Regions from separate parts of the Psychrobacillus sp. FSL K6-4046 genome, predicted to be linked through region 1. Evidence: predicted binding sites of a transcription regulator. Region 1 holds the regulator's gene; the other holds the start of a gene.
The links. The regulator CtsR, encoded in region 1, represses protease genes until heat stress. The targets are predictions, from matches to a motif close to ATGGTCAATAAAGGTCAAACA.
Positions count from the first base shown of each region.

Region 2: a site for CtsR is predicted at 5,755-5,775, ahead of clpP (ATP-dependent Clp endopeptidase proteolytic subunit ClpP). Genes of this name have one in related genera too.

Region 1 is NZ_CP152020.1:3,752,555-3,762,236, forward strand. Features, by position in the region: gene ispF (2-C-methyl-D-erythritol 2,4-cyclodiphosphate synthase) at 1-352, opposite strand, end outside; gene ispD (2-C-methyl-D-erythritol 4-phosphate cytidylyltransferase) at 354-1,046, opposite strand; gene MKY09_RS18570 (PIN/TRAM domain-containing protein) at 1,113-2,204, opposite strand; gene radA (DNA repair protein RadA) at 2,434-3,804, opposite strand; gene MKY09_RS18580 (ATP-dependent Clp protease ATP-binding subunit) at 3,958-6,408, opposite strand; gene MKY09_RS18585 (protein arginine kinase) at 6,405-7,499, opposite strand; gene MKY09_RS18590 (UvrB/UvrC motif-containing protein) at 7,489-8,028, opposite strand; gene MKY09_RS18595 (CtsR family transcriptional regulator) at 8,045-8,518, opposite strand; gene MKY09_RS18600 (GNAT family N-acetyltransferase) at 8,685-9,143, opposite strand; gene rsgA (ribosome small subunit-dependent GTPase A) at 9,155-9,682, opposite strand, start outside.
Region 2 is NZ_CP152020.1:1,043,335-1,053,016, forward strand. Features, by position in the region: gene trxB (thioredoxin-disulfide reductase) at 1-886, shown strand, start outside; gene MKY09_RS05040 (8-oxo-dGTP diphosphatase) at 1,080-1,550, shown strand; gene rapZ (RNase adapter RapZ) at 1,551-2,438, shown strand; gene MKY09_RS05050 (YvcK family protein) at 2,443-3,420, shown strand; gene whiA (DNA-binding protein WhiA) at 3,452-4,393, shown strand; gene MKY09_RS05060 (HPr family phosphocarrier protein) at 4,413-4,670, shown strand; gene MKY09_RS05065 (ribosomal protein L7/L12) at 4,733-4,990, opposite strand; gene clpP (ATP-dependent Clp endopeptidase proteolytic subunit ClpP) at 5,063-5,665, opposite strand; tRNA gene MKY09_RS05075 (tRNA-Arg) at 5,838-5,909, shown strand; gene MKY09_RS05080 (catalase family peroxidase) at 5,984-6,925, opposite strand; gene MKY09_RS05085 (TPM domain-containing protein) at 7,092-7,745, shown strand; gene MKY09_RS05090 (GNAT family N-acetyltransferase) at 7,767-8,213, shown strand; gene MKY09_RS05095 (multidrug DMT transporter permease) at 8,588-8,986, opposite strand; gene MKY09_RS05100 (cupin domain-containing protein) at 9,463-9,682, shown strand, end outside.

The DNA of each region.
Region 1 (9,682 bases):
CTACTTTTGAGCGGATTTGCTCTATGTACGGGGCCATTTTAGGCATCTGAGCTATTATCGTGCAATCTACATTTCCAAGCTTATAGCCTTTTGCATCTACTAGCTTCCAAATATACTCGAGCAATTTCGCCGAATCTGCATCTTTAAAGTCAGGATCCGTATCAGGGAAATGTCTTCCGATATCTCCTTCTCCAATTGCTCCTAGCGCTGCATCTGTAATGGTATGGAGTAACACATCTGCATCCGAGTGACCGATTAAACCTCTTTCATAAGGGATCGTTATCCCACCTATGATTAATGGGCGGTTATCTGCAAATTCATGTACATCAAAGCCTTGTCCTATTCTTAACAATTTATTTTTCCTCCTGCTTTCGTTTATTTAAAATTACTTCTCCTAACAATAAGTCCTCTTGAGTGGTTACCTTTACGTTATCATAGGTACTCTCCACGATGTGAACATTTCCACCTTGCTTCTCTACTAGCATAGCCTCGTCTGTTCCTAAAAAGGATTCCTGCTCAGCGAGTCTTTCGGCTTTCTCCAATACATCATATTGAAAAGCTTGAGGTGTTTGGATAATCCAAAGACTCTCTCGATCAACCGTTTCCTGTATTATACCATTGTGAACCTTTTTCATCGTATCCTTTGCCCGTACTGCAGCAACTGCTGAGCCAAATTTTTCAGCTGCTTGGACTAGCTGATGAATGACTTCCTGCTGAATGAACGGTCTAGCAGCATCATGCACCAATACAATCCCTTTAGCAGGACTAGCCTTCAAGCCCGCATATACACTATGCTGTCTTTCAGAACCGCCTTCTACAATGGCTGACACCTTTTGGATGGAATATTGCTGTAGAAGCTGTTCTATATATGATTTTTCTTCTTTTTTTATCGCCAATACAATATGAGCGCAGTCAGGGTCTTGTTCAAAAACTCTAAGCGTATGTATTAAAACTGGTATATTACTTAATTCGATAAAAAGTTTGTTGTGACCTGCTCCCATCCTTTTGCCACTCCCCGCGGCAGGTAAGATTACTGTATACAACATTATTTACGTACCTCCTATATTACAAAGAAAAAGGGTATGCTCCACAAAGGAAACATCCCCTCCTACTTATTTAGTTTCTTGGGGTTTCGCAAAGATCATTCGTCCTGCTGATGTTTGGAGAACACTCGTCACTTCTACATTAATAGCTTGTCCGATATAAGCTTTACCGCCTTCTACAACAATCATCGTCCCATCGTCTAAATAAGCTACCCCTTGATTATGCTCTTTACCATCTTTAATCACAACTACATGCATTATTTCCCCGGGAATAACTACCGGTTTAACGGCATTTGCTAAATCATTAATATTCAATACACGAACCTGATGCAGCTCACATACCTTGTTTAGATTAAAGTCATTTGTAACTACTATGCCACCCATTTTTTTAGCTAGACGCATCAATTTTAAATCAACCTCTTGGACATCCTCAAAGTCTTCTTCCACTATTAAAACTGCCGTACTTCTTTCATCCTTTAGTTTGTTTAGAACGTCTAAGCCTCGGCGACCTCTTGTCCGTTTAAGTGTATCAGAAGAATCTGCAATATGCTGAAGCTCCGTTAGCACAAATTGAGGGACAACAAGTACCCCTTCCATAAAGCCGGTTTCAGAAATATCAGCTATTCTTCCATCAATGATCACACTTGTGTCCAAGAGCTTGTAAGTCCCCAATGGTAGAGCCTGTTCTTCTTCCTCTGCTGTTTTTTTCTTCAACGTAGGAAGCTTAGAAGATGGAGTAAACACGTGTAGCAATTCATCTCTTTTTTTATAACCTACCTGGAATCCTAAATACCCTAAAATGATGGTCAATAGAACTGGAGCAACAGACCGAATGACTGGAAATTCAATACTCGATACCGCTGACCCTAAAAAGAAGGCTACGATTAAACCGATGACCATCCCTAACGTCCCAAACAACAAATCACCAATGGGTGCCTTTAATAGTCTTTCCTCCATCCATTTAATGAAATGAATTAAATAATCTGTTAAAAATAGCGCAGCTACATACAGCATGATTGCTCCGATTAATACAGAAACATATACATTGTTAATAAAAGAGTTGTTGGATAAATTAATCAGTTCATATAAGTGCGGTAAGAATAGCAACCCTAATGTACCACCTATTAATACAAAAGCAATTTGAATAATCCACTTTAACAAATATTCCACCTCCGTTTAAATTTTATTATACTTCCTTTTATGGCTCTATGCCTATTTTGACGTATGAGTAAGGCTAACCAATGCAGCAATACAATACTAGTATCAAAAGTTTACTTATACATAGTTTACATTACCACTCAGAAGTATACGTATTTTAGAAAGCAGGTGGCAGTTCCCCACCACCGTATCTTCTCTATTATTACCTCGAGTAGTTTGTCCTACTAGTCAGTTAAGAAAAAGCTTCCTTCATCACTTCATTTACTGATTCTACACCAATGACCTGAAGTCCCTTTGGATAGTCCCAGCCTCCCATATTCGATGCTGGGATGATTGCTCGTTTAAAGCCGAGCTTTGCAGCCTCTTGCACTCTTTGTTCAATCCTCGAAACTCTTCTTACCTCACCAGTTAATCCGACTTCTCCTATAAAACAGTCAGTTGAAGCAACACCTATATCTCTAAAACTAGAGACAATACTTACTAGGACGGCTAAATCGATGGCAGGTTCGTCTAATTTTACTCCACCGGCAACTTTTATATAGGCGTCTTGTGTTTGAAGTAGCAGTCCCATGCGTTTTTCTAGCACTGCCATTAACAAGGAAATTCTATTTTGGTCAATCCCTGTAGCCATTCTTTTAGGGTAGTTAAAGCTCGACTGTGTGACTAGCGCTTGAATCTCTACTAAAATCGGTCTTGTCCCTTCCATAGACGCGACGATTGCAGAGCCTGCTGCTCCATGAGAACGCTCCTGCAAAAATAACTCAGAAGGATTCAGTACTTCCTTTAGACCCTGTTGTACCATTTCAAAAATAGCAATCTCATTAGTCGAACCAAATCTATTTTTTTGTGAACGCAATATACGATGATTGTGATGACGCTCACCCTCAAAATATAAAACCGTATCTACCATATGCTCAAGGATCCTTGGTCCGGCGATTTGGCCTTCTTTAGTTACATGACCAACTAAAAAGATCGCAATATTTTTAGTCTTCGCGATACGCATCAGCTCAGCAGTACTTTCACGTACTTGAGACACGCTACCTGGTGCACTCGTTACTTCTGGGTGATGCACAGTTTGTATAGAATCCACGATTACAAAACGCGGACTTACTTGATCGATTGTTTCATTTATCAGCTCTAGATTAGTTTCCGAATAGATATAAAGTTCGTTTGAAGTAACTCCTAGACGTTCTGCTCGGAGTTTCGTCTGGCGGATGGATTCTTCTCCGGAAATGTAGAGGACTCTTTCTCCCTTATTCGCAAGAAGTGCAGAAACTTGTAAAAGAAGCGTTGATTTACCTATACCTGGATCTCCCCCAATTAAAACTAGGGAGCCTGGCACAATTCCTCCACCTAAGACCCGATTCAATTCTACTAAATCCGTCTGTACACGAGGCTCATCGATCGTTTCAATAGATATAATGGGCGTTGCTTTTTGAGTGACTCCAGAGGAATGCTGAAAAGAATGTCTAGGCCCCTTAGAAACAACCTCTACCTCTTCGACCATCGTGTTCCATTCTCCACACCCTGGACATCTACCCATCCATTTGGCAGCCTCATAGCCACATGAGTTACACATAAATTTCGTTTTCTTTTTTGCCATATAATCCTCCTATAATAAGAAAAGCGCAAGTGCCTGTTCTGCCCCGACAGGCAAATGGAGAAATGCGAGGAGGCAGTTCCTCAGCCACCTCACATACTCTTAGTTGCACTATGTAAAAAAAGGCATTCCGGTGATCTCGGAATGCCTATAATATTAACTTTCTGTGACAGGCTCTGTTGTTCGAACAACAAATTCGTCATTTTCTACATCAAATACTACACGCTGACCCGTTAAGACTTCACCTTTTAACAGTTCCTCTGAAAGACGATCTTCCACATGCTTTTGTAATGCACGGCGCAACGGACGTGCTCCATATGTTGGATCGTAGCCTTCTGTAGTAATTTTATCTTGAGCAGCTTCAGTAAGTACTAGCTCTATTCCTTGTTCTTTTAAACGCTTCGCTAGCTGCTCTGTCATTAATGTCACAATTTGTTTTAAGTGTTCCTTCTCTAATGAGTGGAATACAATCATTTCATCTAAACGGTTTAAGAATTCAGGACGGAATGCTTTTTTCAATTCTTCCAGCATTTTTCCTTTCATATCTTTATAATCCGTTTTTCCTGCTTCTTGTAAGTTAAACCCTACATGTTTATTATACTTAAGTGCATCTGCTCCAACATTAGATGTCATAATCACTACTGTATTGCGGAAGTCGACTGTGCGACCTTTCGAATCAGTTAATCGACCATCCTCTAATACTTGTAAAAGTATATTGAATACGTCTGGATGTGCTTTTTCAATTTCATCTAATAAAATTACAGAATACGGTTTACGGCGAACTTTTTCAGTCAACTGACCACCATCATCAAAGCCAACATACCCCGGAGGTGAACCTACTAAACGAGAAGTAGAATGTTTTTCCATGTACTCAGACATGTCTACTCGGATCATCGCGTCCTCGTCTCCAAACATTACCTCTGCTAAAGCACGAGCTAACTCCGTTTTACCTACTCCTGTAGGTCCTAAGAAGATAAATGAACCAATTGGTCGCTTCGGATCTTTTAAGCCCGCTCGAGCTCGTCGGATAGCACGAGAAATAGCATCTACCGCTTCTTTTTGTCCGATTACACGTTCATGTAATTTATCCTCCAGCTTTAACAACTTCTCGGACTCTGTTTGAGCTAACTTGGAAACAGGAATTCCAGTCCACATCGAAACGACAGCAGCGATATCCTCGACTGTAACCTCTGACTCTTCTTTTCCTTGTTTTTCTTTCCAAGTATTTTTCATAGTTTCTAATTTATCTTTAATCTTTTGTTCTTTATCTCGGAAAGAAGCTGCCTTCTCAAATTCCTGGCTTTGCACAGCTGCATTTTTCTCAGAGCGAACAGCCTCTAGCTTCGTTTCTAATTCTTTTAAATTAGGAGGAGTTGTATAGGAACGAAGGCGAACCTTAGAACCTGCCTCATCAATTAAATCTATTGCTTTATCAGGCAAGAAACGATCTGAAATGTAACGATCAGACATTTTAACTGCCGCTTCTACTGCTTCATCCGTAATTTTCACACGGTGATGTGCTTCATAACGATCGCGTAACCCATAAATAATTTGTACAGCTTCCTCAGAAGAAGGCTCATCAACTTGGATTGGTTGGAAGCGACGTTCAAGCGCAGCATCTTTTTCAATGTATTTGCGATATTCGTCTAATGTAGTAGCACCGATACATTGAATTTCTCCTCGAGCCAGTGCTGGTTTCAAGATATTAGAAGCATCAATTGCCCCCTCTGCTCCACCTGCACCGATTAACGTATGAAGTTCATCAATGAAAAGAATAACATTTCCTGCTTGGCGAATTTCATCCATCACTTTTTTCAGACGGTCTTCAAATTCACCACGATATTTAGTACCCGCTACAACAGTACCCATATCTAAAGTCATTACACGTTTATCTCTTAAAATTTCAGGAACCTCATTTTGTACGATTTGTTGTGCAAGACCTTCTGCAATAGCAGTCTTACCTACACCTGGCTCCCCAATTAGGACCGGATTATTTTTCGTACGACGAGCTAATATTTCAATAACACGTGTGATTTCCTTGCTACGCCCTATTACAGGATCTAGCGTACCTTCTCTTGCAATTTGTGTTAAATCGCGTGCTAACCCGTCTAATGTCGGTGTACTAGCAGGAGCGACTCCGTTGTTATTACTATTGCTATGAGATTGATCGGAACTTCCTAATAATTGAAGCACTTGCTGACGCGCCTTGTTCAAGCTTACACCTGCATTGTTCAATACTCTTGCTGCTACTCCTTCTCCTTCACGAATTAAAGCAAGAAGTAAATGTTCTGTTCCAATGTATGAGTGACCTAGTTTTCTTGATTCATCTACTGACAGCTCAATGACTTTCTTAGCACGAGGCGTATAGTGAACAATCGGACCAACTTCCTCTGCTCCAGTTCCAACCAGCTCCTCGATCCCTGCCTCTATCACTTTTGGATCTACTTCGATTGCTTCTAATGCTTTTGCGGCAATTCCGCTACCTTCACGGATAAGACCGAGTAAAATATGTTCTGTTCCAATAGATTCATGCTTTAAACGAATAGCCTCTTCTTGAGCTAATTGTAAAACTTTTTGCGATCTTTGCGTAAATCGATTAAACATCATGCAGGTTCCTCTCCTTTTGTATTATCTTTTTCTCCTTTTTGCAAACGTTCCCTTAACAGCTTAGCTCGAAACATGTCACGCTCCGTGGCATTTAAAGTAGTGCCAGCGTACTTTTGTAAAAAACCAGGCTGCATAAAGATCATACATTCATTTAGGATGGACATATCTATATCCTTAATAAGTCCAATATCTATTCCTAAACGCACATCAGACAGACATCTTGCCGCCTCCTCTGTGGTCATTAGACGAGCATAGGATAAGGTTCCTAGTGAACGGTAAAGACGATCCTCCAATGTATTTGGGGAGTGCTGTAAAAGTGCGTCTCTTGCTTCTCTTTCTTTTTGAATAATTTGTTCTGCTATACTTTGAAGATCAGCAAGTATATCTTCCTCAGTCTTACCAAGTGTCGTTTGATTTGATACCTGATAAACATTGCCGAGCGCTTCACTACCCTCTCCATATATTCCTCTTACGACCATACCAAGCCGAGAAATAATGGTTACGATTCGATTCATTTGCTTTGTTTTTGTTAAAGCAGGTAAGTGCATCATGACAGATGCTCTAAGTCCTGTTCCAGTGTTTGTAGGGCAGCTTGTCAAATAACCAAACTGTTCGTCAAATGCATATGGTAATTCCTTTTCTAATAAACGATCTATTGTATCTGCCCGTTCGTAAGCTTGTTGGATTTGGAGTCCTGGAAATAGGCATTGAATTCGAATATGGTCCTCTTCATTCACCATGACACTAACAGACTCATCTTCTGATAAAAGGACAGATCCCGTATTTGGTGAATTTGCGAGCTTAGGACTTATTAAATGTTTTTCAACCAAGACTTGACGCCCTAGCTCAGATACATCTTTAATATGCACAGATGTAAAATTTTTCTGTAATTCTTCATCTGCATCTAACAGTGTGGAGGATACAGATTGGTCAATTTTATGCGCTTCGTCCTCTGTAAATGCTAGAGGGAAGCGAAAACCATTAAGGTTTCTCGCCAAGCGAATTCTGGTGCTCATCACGATGTCAGAATGCTCTCCTTCCCCTTCCATCCAACTAGATCTGGAATTATCTAAAAAGTTCTCAATCGACATGTGAATCGTCACCTCCTCCGGCAAGTTGTTTTTCAAGGTCTTTAACTTCGTCTCTTAACTTCGCGGCATCTTCAAATTGCTCTTGCTCAACTGCCTGCTTCATTTGAGCCCTAATTGCTTCAATTCGTTTCTTTAAAGCTATTTTTTCACCAAGTCGCCCTGGTGCTTTTCCAATATGTGTAGTGTTACCATTGTGTAGACGTTTTAGGGCTTGAGGTAAATGAGGACGGAAGCTTTCGTAGCATGATGCACATCCAAACTTACCCTCTTCTAGAAATCTCTCAATAGACCAGCCACATTCATCACATTCAAGTGTTTTTTGTTGTTTTTGTTGAACTATCTGATCTGCTTGGTTAAACCAATTAGATAGAAGCTGATGAAGAGATAATGGGTCTTGTTTGTATTCAACATAAAACGGGTGGAGGCTATTGGCACAGACCTCACAATAATGTCTTTCAAAGTGTTCTCCGTTATGCACTTGTGTAACCGTCACTTTAGCTGGCCGTTGTTTACAATTTTCACAAATCACCTTATCAACACCCCGTTCAATTTTCACTTTTTTCATATTTTAGTGTTAAAAGCATGGCACATAGTATACGTGCTCGTAGCTCATCTCTTGCTGGTAGTGGGATGGCTAAAGTTGTTCTGTCTAGAGCTGCTAAAATTATCTTCGCCTCTCTTTTCGTAATAACCTCTTCATCCAATAAACGAAAAACAATATCCTCTGTAGTGGATGCAGATGCTCCTGCTTCCAGACTTTGTATTATATGCTCAATTAATTCAGCTTTTGTGTGGGCTCGAACGCGGAGAATTCGAATATACCCACCACCACCACGTTTACTTTCCACCAAATATCCACGATCCAGTGTGAATCGGGTGTTTATTACATAATTTATTTGTGAAGGTACACATTGAAATTTTTCTGCGATCTCGCTTCTTTTGATTTCAATTTGCCCTCTACTTTCTTGTTCGATAATTGCCTTCAAATAACCTTCAATAATGTCAGATATATTTTTCATCTTCTCTCACCTCTTCTCACAAAAACTGACTTTGACTATCTTTGACTATATTATATAATGAATTTTTTGGTTGTGCAATTCATTTGCCTAGCATAAAAGAAACAAAAAAACTACCAACATTTATTGTCAGTAGTTTTAGGGTGTATCAAAATGAAAACTTATATTCTTATATTTGTGAATTGTATTTAAGCTGCGTAATAAAAATTGTTGGCTCTACCTCAATATTTTGTACTTTGAAAAAGTGATGTCTTTCATACAAAGCAAGAGCTGGTAAATTTTTTGCGCCGGTAGAAACTATTATACTTACAGCTTTTGAAGTAGTGCTCAAAACATGCTGGAGCAACTCAGAAGCTATCCCTTTTCTAAAATAATTTGGGTGGACAACTAACCTACAAATACTTACTACGTCTCCCTCATATTCATAGGAGATAAAACCAAGTAGCTTCTCCATATGATACTTTCCTATAAAAATCTCTTTAGATACTTTAATATCCTCGATTGTTTCCTTAAGCTGTGGTATGCCTTCAAAACCGATAATCTCTGCTTCCTTGCGGTAAGCCGGAAGCTGTATTTCGAGCATTTCCTCTGCTATAGAATGCTTTTGGTGATCAATTAATCGAATCATATGCACCTCTATTAAACTTTTCTTCTCTTATTGGTTTTTTGGATCTTCGATACTTGCTTCCATTTATCACGTTCTGTTTTTTGAGCAGCTAAGTTGTTTTTACGCTCGATATGAGCAAGCTCACGCAATAATTTTACATAGCTTACATATCTATCCTCTTTTAGTAAACCAGTTTGAATGGCTTCTTGAATGGCGCAGCCCGGCTCTTTTTTATGCTGGCAGTCTCTAAATCTGCATTCGATAGCAAGTTCTTCGATATCCTGAAAACTGTTGCTAATACCTTCGCTAGAATCCCAGAGCTGGAACTCTCTCATTCCCGGGGTATCAATTAATAGTCCCCCACCAGGTAATAAGGAAAGCTCTCTATGAGTGGTTGTATGACGTCCTTTACTGTCATCCGTTCGAATATCGCTAACCTCCATTACATCCTCACCAGATAGAGCATTGATCAAAGAGGATTTCCCTACGCCTGAAGAACCTAGTAAGGCCCCCGTTTTACCGTTGACTAGGAGAGCGGCTAAGTCATCTATTCCCTCTCC
Region 2 (9,682 bases), 1.2 Mb from region 1:
TGTATATACTTCCCGTGCAAACCTTTCCACTCTAATGATTGAACGTGGAATTCCAGGCGGCCAAATGGCTAATACAGAAGAGGTAGAAAACTACCCAGGATTTGAAACAATCTTAGGACCTGAGCTTTCTACTAAAATGTTCGATCATGCGAAAAAATTTGGTGCAGAATATGCATATGGTGACGTTTCCGAAGTAGTCGATAACGGAGACTATAAAACCGTAAAAGTAAGCGGTAAAGAATATAAAGCGTTAGCTGTTATCATCTCTTCAGGAGCTGAGTACAAAAAAATGGGTATTCCCGGCGAAACAGAGCTTGGTGGACGTGGCGTAAGCTATTGTGCAGTTTGTGATGGTGCTTTCTTTAAAGGGAAAGACCTAGTAGTTGTTGGAGGCGGGGACTCTGCAGTTGAAGAGGGTGCTTTCTTAACTAAGTTTGCGAACAAGGTAACAATCGTACATCGTAGAGATAAGCTTCGCGCTCAAAAAATTCTACAGGACCGAGCTTTTGCTAACGAAAAAATAGACTTTATTTGGAATACAACATTAAAAGAAATACACGGAACAGACGGTAAGGTTTCTAGCGTTACTTTAGTGTCTACGGTTGATGGTTCCGAAAAAGAATTTTCAACAGACGGCGTATTCGTATATGTTGGAATGCTACCACTTACAAAACCATTTCATAGCCTGGGCATCTTAAATGAAAATGGTTATATCGTTACAAACGAGAAAATGGAAACAGCAGTACCTGGTATCTTTGGGGCAGGGGACGTTCGTGATAAAATGCTTCGTCAAATTGTCACAGCAACAGGTGATGGTAGTGTAGCAGCTTTATCAGCTCAGCACTATATTGAGCATTTAAAAGATAAAAACACATCAAATATTTAATTTAATTTTATCTTAATTTAACTGTAACTGTTCTGAAACATATTAAGTGTATAGTAAAGTATATAAATTGACCCCCTTTTTATATATGCAAGATTTGAACAGGCTGTTTTGCGATTTAAATCGTGAAGCAGCCTCTTTTTGTGCAAATTCATGTATAATATAAGGTAACTACAGACAGATGGAGTGACCATACGTGCAAAGAATCGCTAATTTACTTATTTGTAAAGACGACAAAGTTTTGTTATTAAAGAAACCACGTAGAAACTGGTATGTTGCACCAGGCGGAAAAATGGAAGAAGGAGAATCTATTCTTATTTCTGCTGTTCGTGAGTTTACGGAAGAGACAAACACTGTACCGATCAATCCACATTTAAAGGGAATCTATACAATGCTCATTGAAGAGGATGGGAAACGTCTAGATGAATGGATGTTATTTACCTTTATCGGCACAGATATAGAAGGAACTCCATATAAAGAAACTAAAGAAGGTGTGCTCGAATGGCACCCGGTTGAAGATTTAGCACATCTACCGATGGCAGAGGGAGATCGAACAAATCTATTGTTTGCTGTAAAGGAAAAGGGTATGCAATACGGTACTTTTGTATATACTCCAGATTTCGCATTAATCAGTGAAACTATTCAACATTCATGGGAGGATAAATAGATAGTGGAAACTCAGCAGAAGCCAGAAACAGAAGTAGTCATCATTACTGGAATGTCAGGAGCAGGAAAAACAGTAGCTATCCAAAGCTTTGAAGACCTAGGCTATTATTGCATAGACAATCTTCCTCCTGAGCTCCTAAGCACTTTTATCAAGCTAATGATTGAGTCAAATCAGCAACCGCGAAATATAGCAGCGGTAATGGATTTGCGTGGAGGGAAAATGTTTCATTCACTCGTTGACTCCGTTAACCAGCTTCAAGAAGCAACCTCGGTAACTCCAAAGGTGTTGTTTTTGGATGCACAGGATGAGGTTCTTGTCCGAAGATATAAGGAAACTAGACGCTCCCATCCGTTAGCAAATGCAGGATTGCCATTAGAAGGTATAAAAAAGGAAAGAGAGCTTCTTTCTGACTTAAAAGGCAGAGCACAATTTATTTATAATACATCCAAGATGAAGCCACGCGAGCTTCGAGAAAAAATTCAAGAGGAATTTTCGACAAATGGAAGCCAGGTCTTTACAGTGAACGTTATGTCCTTTGGATTTAAGCACGGAATTCCTATTGATGCAGATTTGGTTTTTGACGTTCGTTTTCTTCCAAATCCGTATTATATCGAGGAGCTTCGCTTAAAATCAGGACTAAATGAAGAGGTTTCTAGCTACGTTTTAAAATGGGCAGATACGAAGACGCTTATCGAAAAACTAAAAGACTTGTTTGCCTTTATGATTCCGCAATACAAGCGAGAAGGCAAGACGCAGCTTGTTATTGCCTTTGGCTGTACGGGCGGTCAGCACCGTTCTGTAACACTAGCAGAATATTTCGGTAAGGTTTTTAAGGAAGACGATGAAACAGTAATAACTCATAGAGATGTTACTATCAGGAAGGAATGACTTAATGGGTCGTACAAAACACCGTAAAAAAATAGTCATCATTGGTGGTGGTACTGGCTTATCTACCTTGCTTCGAGGACTTAAAAAACTTCCATTAGATATTACTGCCATTGTTACAGTTGCAGATGACGGAGGGAGCTCCGGTAGATTAAGAGATGATTATGATATTCCACCACCTGGTGATATCCGTAACGTCTTAGCAGCCTTATCAGAGGTAGAGCCGCTCGTAGAAGAAATGTTTCAGTTTCGCTTTACTAATTCCAGCGAACTCGAGGGACATTCCTTAGGCAATCTAATGATTACTGCTTTAACCTCGATTACAGGAGATTTCGCACATGCAATCACGGAAATGAGCCGTGTTTTAAATATTCATGGAAAAGTGCTTCCTGCTGCCAATCAGCTAGTCACACTCCATGCACAATTTGAGGATAAAACTATTGTTACAGGGGAATCTAAAATACCGGACTATGGGAAAAAGATAGAAAAGGTATTTATTACTCCTGACGATGTAAAGCCACTGCCAGAGGCAATTAACCTAATCCGCCAAGCGGATATTATAGCAATTGGACCAGGTAGCCTTTATACTAGTATTTTGCCTAATCTCTTAGTCGAAGATATTCGTAAGGCAGTCATCCGTTCGAAGGCTAAAAAAGTGTACATTTGCAATCTGATGACACAAGCTGGAGAAACGAATAACTATACGGCGTATGATCATGTAGAAGCATTGATCGACCATGTAGGCGAGAACTTTATAGATTCTTTGTTGATAAGTAATGAGGAAATTCCTGAAAATGTTCAGTATTTATATAAGCAGGAGAAGGCTTCTCCCGTTAAAATTGATATAGAGAAATTAGAAACACTAGACATAGAAATCGTTAAGAAGGACATTTCCATCGTATATAATGGCGCTGTCCGTCATGATGCGATAAAAGTAGCGAAATGGCTTTACGAATATGCAGGCCAAAAAGGATTCAAACAATAGAGAGGCTCTGCAAGAAAGGGGGAAACGTTATATGTCGTTTGCTTCTGAAACAAAAAAAGAGATGACACAGGAGGAGGCTGAGCCTTGCTGTTCGAAGGCAGAGCTTTCAGCGCTCATCCGTATGAATGGTTCTCTTTCTTTTAGCAACAAAATGCTTAGCTTGGATGTTCAAACCGAAAATGCGGCGATTGCCCGAAGGCTGTACACGTTGATCAAATCGTTGTATAAGCTGAATGTGGAAGTACTTGTTCGTAAAAAGATGCGTCTTAAAAAGAATAATGTCTATATTTGCCGAGTAAGAGAAGGCTCCAAGAGGCTACTAGAGGATTTAATGATTTTGAAGGAAGGCTTTGAATTTGAGTATTCGATTTCACAGGAGCTTGTCAAAAAGAACTGCTGTAAAAGAGCTTACCTACGTGGAGCTTTCTTAGCAGGAGGCTCTGTCAATAATCCAGAAACTTCCTCTTATCACTTAGAAATTTACTCCTTATATAAAACACATAGCGACGCATTAGTCGATTTAATGAACTTTTATGAATTAAATGCAAAAACCATTGAACGTAAAAAAGGTTTTGTGGCATATTTAAAGGAAGCAGAAAAAATTTCTGACTTTTTAAGCATCGCTGGAGCACATCGTGCCCTCTTAAAATTTGAGGATGTGCGAATCATCCGAGACATGCGGAACAGTGTTAATCGCTTGGTCAACTGTGAAACGGCCAATTTGAACAAAACCATCAGTGCAGCTATCCGACAAGTGGATAACATCCGTTTTATCGATAATGCAATCGGGCTGGATCAATTGCCTGAGAAGCTTCGAGAAATTGCCCGTCTTCGTGTCGAGTATCAGGATGTAACCCTAAAGGAGCTAGGCGACATGGTATCCACTGGAACTGTAAGTAAATCAGGTGTTAACCATCGCTTGCGTAAGCTGGATGAAATAGCAGATGCTTTAAGAAGAGGCGAATCAATTTAAAGAAATGGGGCTAAGGATTATGGCGGAACAACAGGTCGAAGTAAAATTACAATCAGGACTACAAGCGAGACAAGCAGCTTTATTTGTACAAGCAGCGAATCGTTTTATAGCAGATGTGTTTCTTGAAAAAGATGACAAAAAGGTAAACGCTAAAAGTATCATGGGAATCATGAGCCTTGCGATTAGCAAGGGCGCTACTGTTACTTTGAGTGCTGAAGGCTCTGATGAAGAGGAAGCTGTGGAATCATTAGTTAAGTTCATTTCTAATGCTGAATAAATAAAGAGAGCTGTTATCTAGTCCGCTTGGATTAGATAACAGCTTTTTTTTGTAGAATGACATTAAATATGGTTAAGCACCTTATCTACATATTTCTTTGCTGGTACTAGTCCTAAGCCTGTTTCATTCCGAACAAGCTTGACCATTTCAACCTGGCTGCTGTCATTATTATTCATCTCTACGATTTGTTTTTCTAAGGCTTTGTCTCCTTTAAACGGAAGGGCCTGTTGTGATTCTAATTTTTTTATTTTGCTTTGTAGACTTACGATGTAAATGACTAAGGACAATATGATTAACAGAGAACTTATTGTATATAGCAAATGGAACACAACCTTTCATCTTTTTATAAAAAAATCCAAGGCAGAGAATGACCGCCTTGGATTTATATTATATTATTTTACATCTTTTTTCATGTCGCTGCGTGAGATGATATGGTCGATTAGACCGTATTCTAATGCACGCTCTGCTGGCATGAAGTTATCGCGATCTGTGTCTTTTGAAACGACTTCAATCGGTTGACCAGTACGTTCAGCCATAATTTGGTTTAGCTTGTCGCGTAGGTATAAGATACGTTTTGCTGCAATCTCGATTTCCGTTGCTTGCCCTTGAGCTCCACCAAGTGGTTGGTGAATCATAACCTCAGCATTTGGAAGTGCATAGCGTTTGCCTTTTGTTCCAGCTGTAAGTAAGAAAGCACCCATTGATGCTGCCATACCGATACAAATAGTTTGTACGTCTGGTTTAATGAATTGCATTGTATCGTAGATAGCCATACCTGCTGTAATACTTCCGCCTGGGCTATTGATATAGATAGAGATATCTTTTTCTGGATCCTCTGCTTCTAGGAATAAAAGCTGGGCAACGATCGAGTTTGATACGTTGTCATCAATCGCGCTACCAAGCATGATGATGCGGTCTTTTAATAATCTAGAATAAATGTCATACGCACGCTCGCCGCGATTTGTTTGTTCAATAACTGTAGGGATTAAATTCATCCTGGATTGCCTCCTTCAAGGTAATTGTTAGTGTTTTTTTAGTGTGTACTGAGAAATTCTGCCTCAGTTGTAACTTTATCATACATGGAATGGTCAAGGAAGGTCAAATATTAAGCTTTGAAATGTTTACTTGAATTATTCCTATACCATTTGTATAATAGAAAGGTCGCTTGCCCCTGTAGTTTAATGGATATGACGTAAGATTCCGGTTCTTGAGATGGGGGTTCGATTCCCTCCAGGGGCGTCCATAACAGTTAGAAACACTCGAATTCGTTCGAGTGTTTTTTTATGCTCATTTACTATGTGTTTGGGGCTTTCTTATTCATTCTTACTTCTCCTCTCATATGATTCAGCATATGCTCCACTTCGAAAGTGTAGTATGGGATCGTCTGTTAGCTCGATTCCCTTTGGAACAATCGTTGGGTCGAAAACAATGTCTTCCTTAGGATGTATTTTATTTCTAATTTCCAAACGACCTATATTCACTTTTCTTCTATCTTCTGGCCACATATCCGTCGCATCGTTTGGGTTATCCCCTTCCTCTGCTAAGCGGATGAACAGATCAAACTGGACTGGCCCCCGTTTTAATCGGTCGTCTAGCTCCTCCGTCAAATAGTTGGCTGAAATCGATTTGCTTGTTAGAGTAGAATCTTTTGTTTCATCAACTGGGACCCATTCGTATTTGATTGCTTGGCGTTCGCCGTCTTTATTAACGAAATAGAAGGCGTGGATAGGATAGTAGTGAAGCTCAGCGTAGCTCGTTGGTGGCTGCTTTGCCTGCTCCTTAATGATTTGAATGACCTCTTTGCTATGTGGATATTTTTTAGAAACTAGCTCCACCATATTAATGGCCCGGTCAATCGTTTTAATCCCAGTTTTTTTATCCGTAAATATTTCGATCATATCGATAAACTCTCTAGGACTGCTTGTGACGAACATCGGTACAGTAGAGCTCACTAAATTGGTGAAGCTTCCATCGGGTAGCTGAAATTGAACGGCGAGCCCTTTGGCAGGAACAAGATAATCGACGGAGGCAGGGTTAGGGGGGCTATTGGAAAAACGAGCAGTAGCAGGAATTGCTTCTCTATGAAGATGGGGTGCAACCGTATAGGGTACAGCATTCCCATTCGGAAGAAATGTTGCCTCATACATATCCCCCTTAGCGTGTGCGCGCCTCGCTCCAGGGAATTTTCCTTGAATCTTCTCCAGTGCATCAATGGCTTCTTTTGGTGTTAAATCCTCGTTATGTACTTGGTCCATTTGTTTACCTCCTTTATTTACTGTCTAATCTATATCATTACCACTCTTTTCCTATATTAAACTCGTAAAAGGGACTTCTAATAGTCATAATTCATGTATAATATAATTAACTTATCAGAATAAAATAAAAATGATGAGACTGCAGGCTGAAAGGGGAATGGCACTGTTGAAAAAAACAATACATCTGCTAGTTATAACCTTCCTTATTTTGTTGTTCTCTCCTTTAAGTACAGGGGCTGCTGGGGATATATCAAAGGATACCTATTTAGTAGATGAAGAGAACTTTTTAACAGAAGAAACGAAGCAGGAAGTAAAAATACTGGGAGATAAATTAAAAAAAGGAACGACTGCTCAGCTAGTTGTGATGATTATCGAGCATGTAGGAGACCAGTCGGCAAGTGAGTTTAACATGGACGTCATTCGAGAAAACCAAATAGGAAGTGTACGAAATAAGAATGGCTTACTATTTTTAATCGAGACGGATCCGGTTAACGGAGGAGGTCCGGCAGTAGAGATTACAGTGGACCGTGACTTGGAAAAAGCACTTTCAGATGCCAAAATAGATCAGATAATCGATCGGTATACAATGCCTTATTTAAACCAGGGTCTAATCGATGAGGCTGTAATCTCCACCTATCAGGCATTGTCCAATGAGGTTTCCAAGCATTACGGTATTACGGAGGGGCTAACGAAGCCACAGCCCTATACGAGTAACAGCCTACAGGACAGTATCTCTATCCCAACCATAATCATTATCCTTTTAGTCATCTTCCTCCTATCTAGAATGGTAAATGGTAAAAGAAAAAAGCAGAGAGATTAATAAAAGAAACGGGGAAGCAGAATGAAACTAGTAGAAATAAATAAGGATAACTGGCTGAAAACAGTCCTTCTAACAACTAACGAGGATGGCAAAGGAACCGTAGTAGAGAAATTTGTTGCCTCCAACGCATTATCCATCACCCAATCAGTCTATGAAACTGGATGGACTATAAAAGGTGTCGAAGCAGAGGACAAGCTCATTGGCTTTGCCATGTACGGGTTTGATGAAGAAACTGCAAACTACTGGATCTGCCGCTTTATGATCGATCATAAAAGCCAAGGAAAAGGCTATGGCAGAAAAGCAGTAGAGCTAGTGCTGGATGAAATGAAGCAATTGGACGGCTGCAATTCCATCTATTTATCAACGGAGCCGGAAAACGAAATAGCCATCAAGCTCTATGAAAGCCTCGGCTTCCAGAAAACGGGCAACATTAACGAAGGCGAAGCAGAGTTTGTGTTAAAGGTTTAGAGAAATTAAGGTGGGAGAAATAGATTAACTGGCTCTGTACACGGGGAGAGCACGTAAAAAAGCAAAGCAAATGGGGATACAATTCTTCTAATTGCACTGCTAATAATTTTGTTAATTGGAGGAAGAAAATTGTTTTGAAATCACTGGAACAATGATATTAAATTCATAACCCTTCTCAATTTTAAAAAATTTGACCCATAAATATCGAGTAATCTTCCACTTAGATTCTCATAATGGAATAAACAATAAAAATTCCTTCTTTTATAAAGTAGGAATTTTTATTGTTTTAATATATTTTGTATTGCTTAAAAGACTAGTTCCGCATGGTGAACTTAAAAAGTGAGACGCCCTATATAAATTCCCGTTTATATATGTTAGGCAGACATTTTTGATTGATTTCTTAATGGATTCGAGCGCATCACCAATGTGAACCAGATGGCAAACCCAAGGTAAACTAATGTCAAAATAACAAATATGAAATGAAAATCCTCTGCCAGATGCCGTATTAGGGCAAAAAAGACAACGAGGCAATGTATCAGATTTCCCAATACGACAGGTCTGTTATAGATGCCGCCGATTAGGGAAGAACGTGTAAACCAGTTCAGCATTGCAAAACCTAAATATAGTCCTCCAATGATTTGCAGAAGAATCAGAGTAATGGGCGAGGGTTCAATTTCTAATATATTTGAAATTTCTTCGGGAACAAAGGTTCCTGCCAACCCCAACAAGCCCATCACTACGGCACTACTACTCAAAAGCCATTTTGTTTTCATTTTGTTTCCCCTTTTCATCTAAGCTTGTGTTTCACAGCAACCAGAAAATTTTAATAAGGAATGTATGAGTTTCAAAATGCAATAAAGCTATCGTTAAACGATAAATTATTATATTCAACGGCATCCCGTTTTTAACCTTTATGGAAGAGCTAGCTTCAATAAATTTTTGACGTTTTCTAATCAAGAGCATTTCATCAGCAAGAATGACTTTCTTTTCTCATGTTTGTGATCATTCTGGTTTATTACTCGTTGATTACGTTCTCGTGTCTTCTTCTCATCAAACGAATCCGTTAGAACACGCTGCTCTTTTGGGGGTAGTGGTAGGGGGAGTAAGAAACGTTGATTGTAGGAAAACGTGGAGTAATTGTCGTCGTTTTTAATCTCAAATTGTTCTCTTATGACAACATTTAGTATACCCTGCTGCCACCACACATAAGATGGATTATTAATAAAATGAAGTGAAGGGATTGATAAAAATGTATTATGCACCTTATATGTATCAATATCCTTATTATGCAAATTCTCCACAGTATATCTACGGAAACACTCATGGTTATTGGGCAGTTCCGAATGAGGTGGCATTTGGTTCACACCATTCTTATTATGAGAACGTGTTAAAAGACTATGGAGCAAACCCTTTTGTTATTAATATTAATGAAGCAACCAAAGTAAATCAGACGTTTCGTACTGCACTAT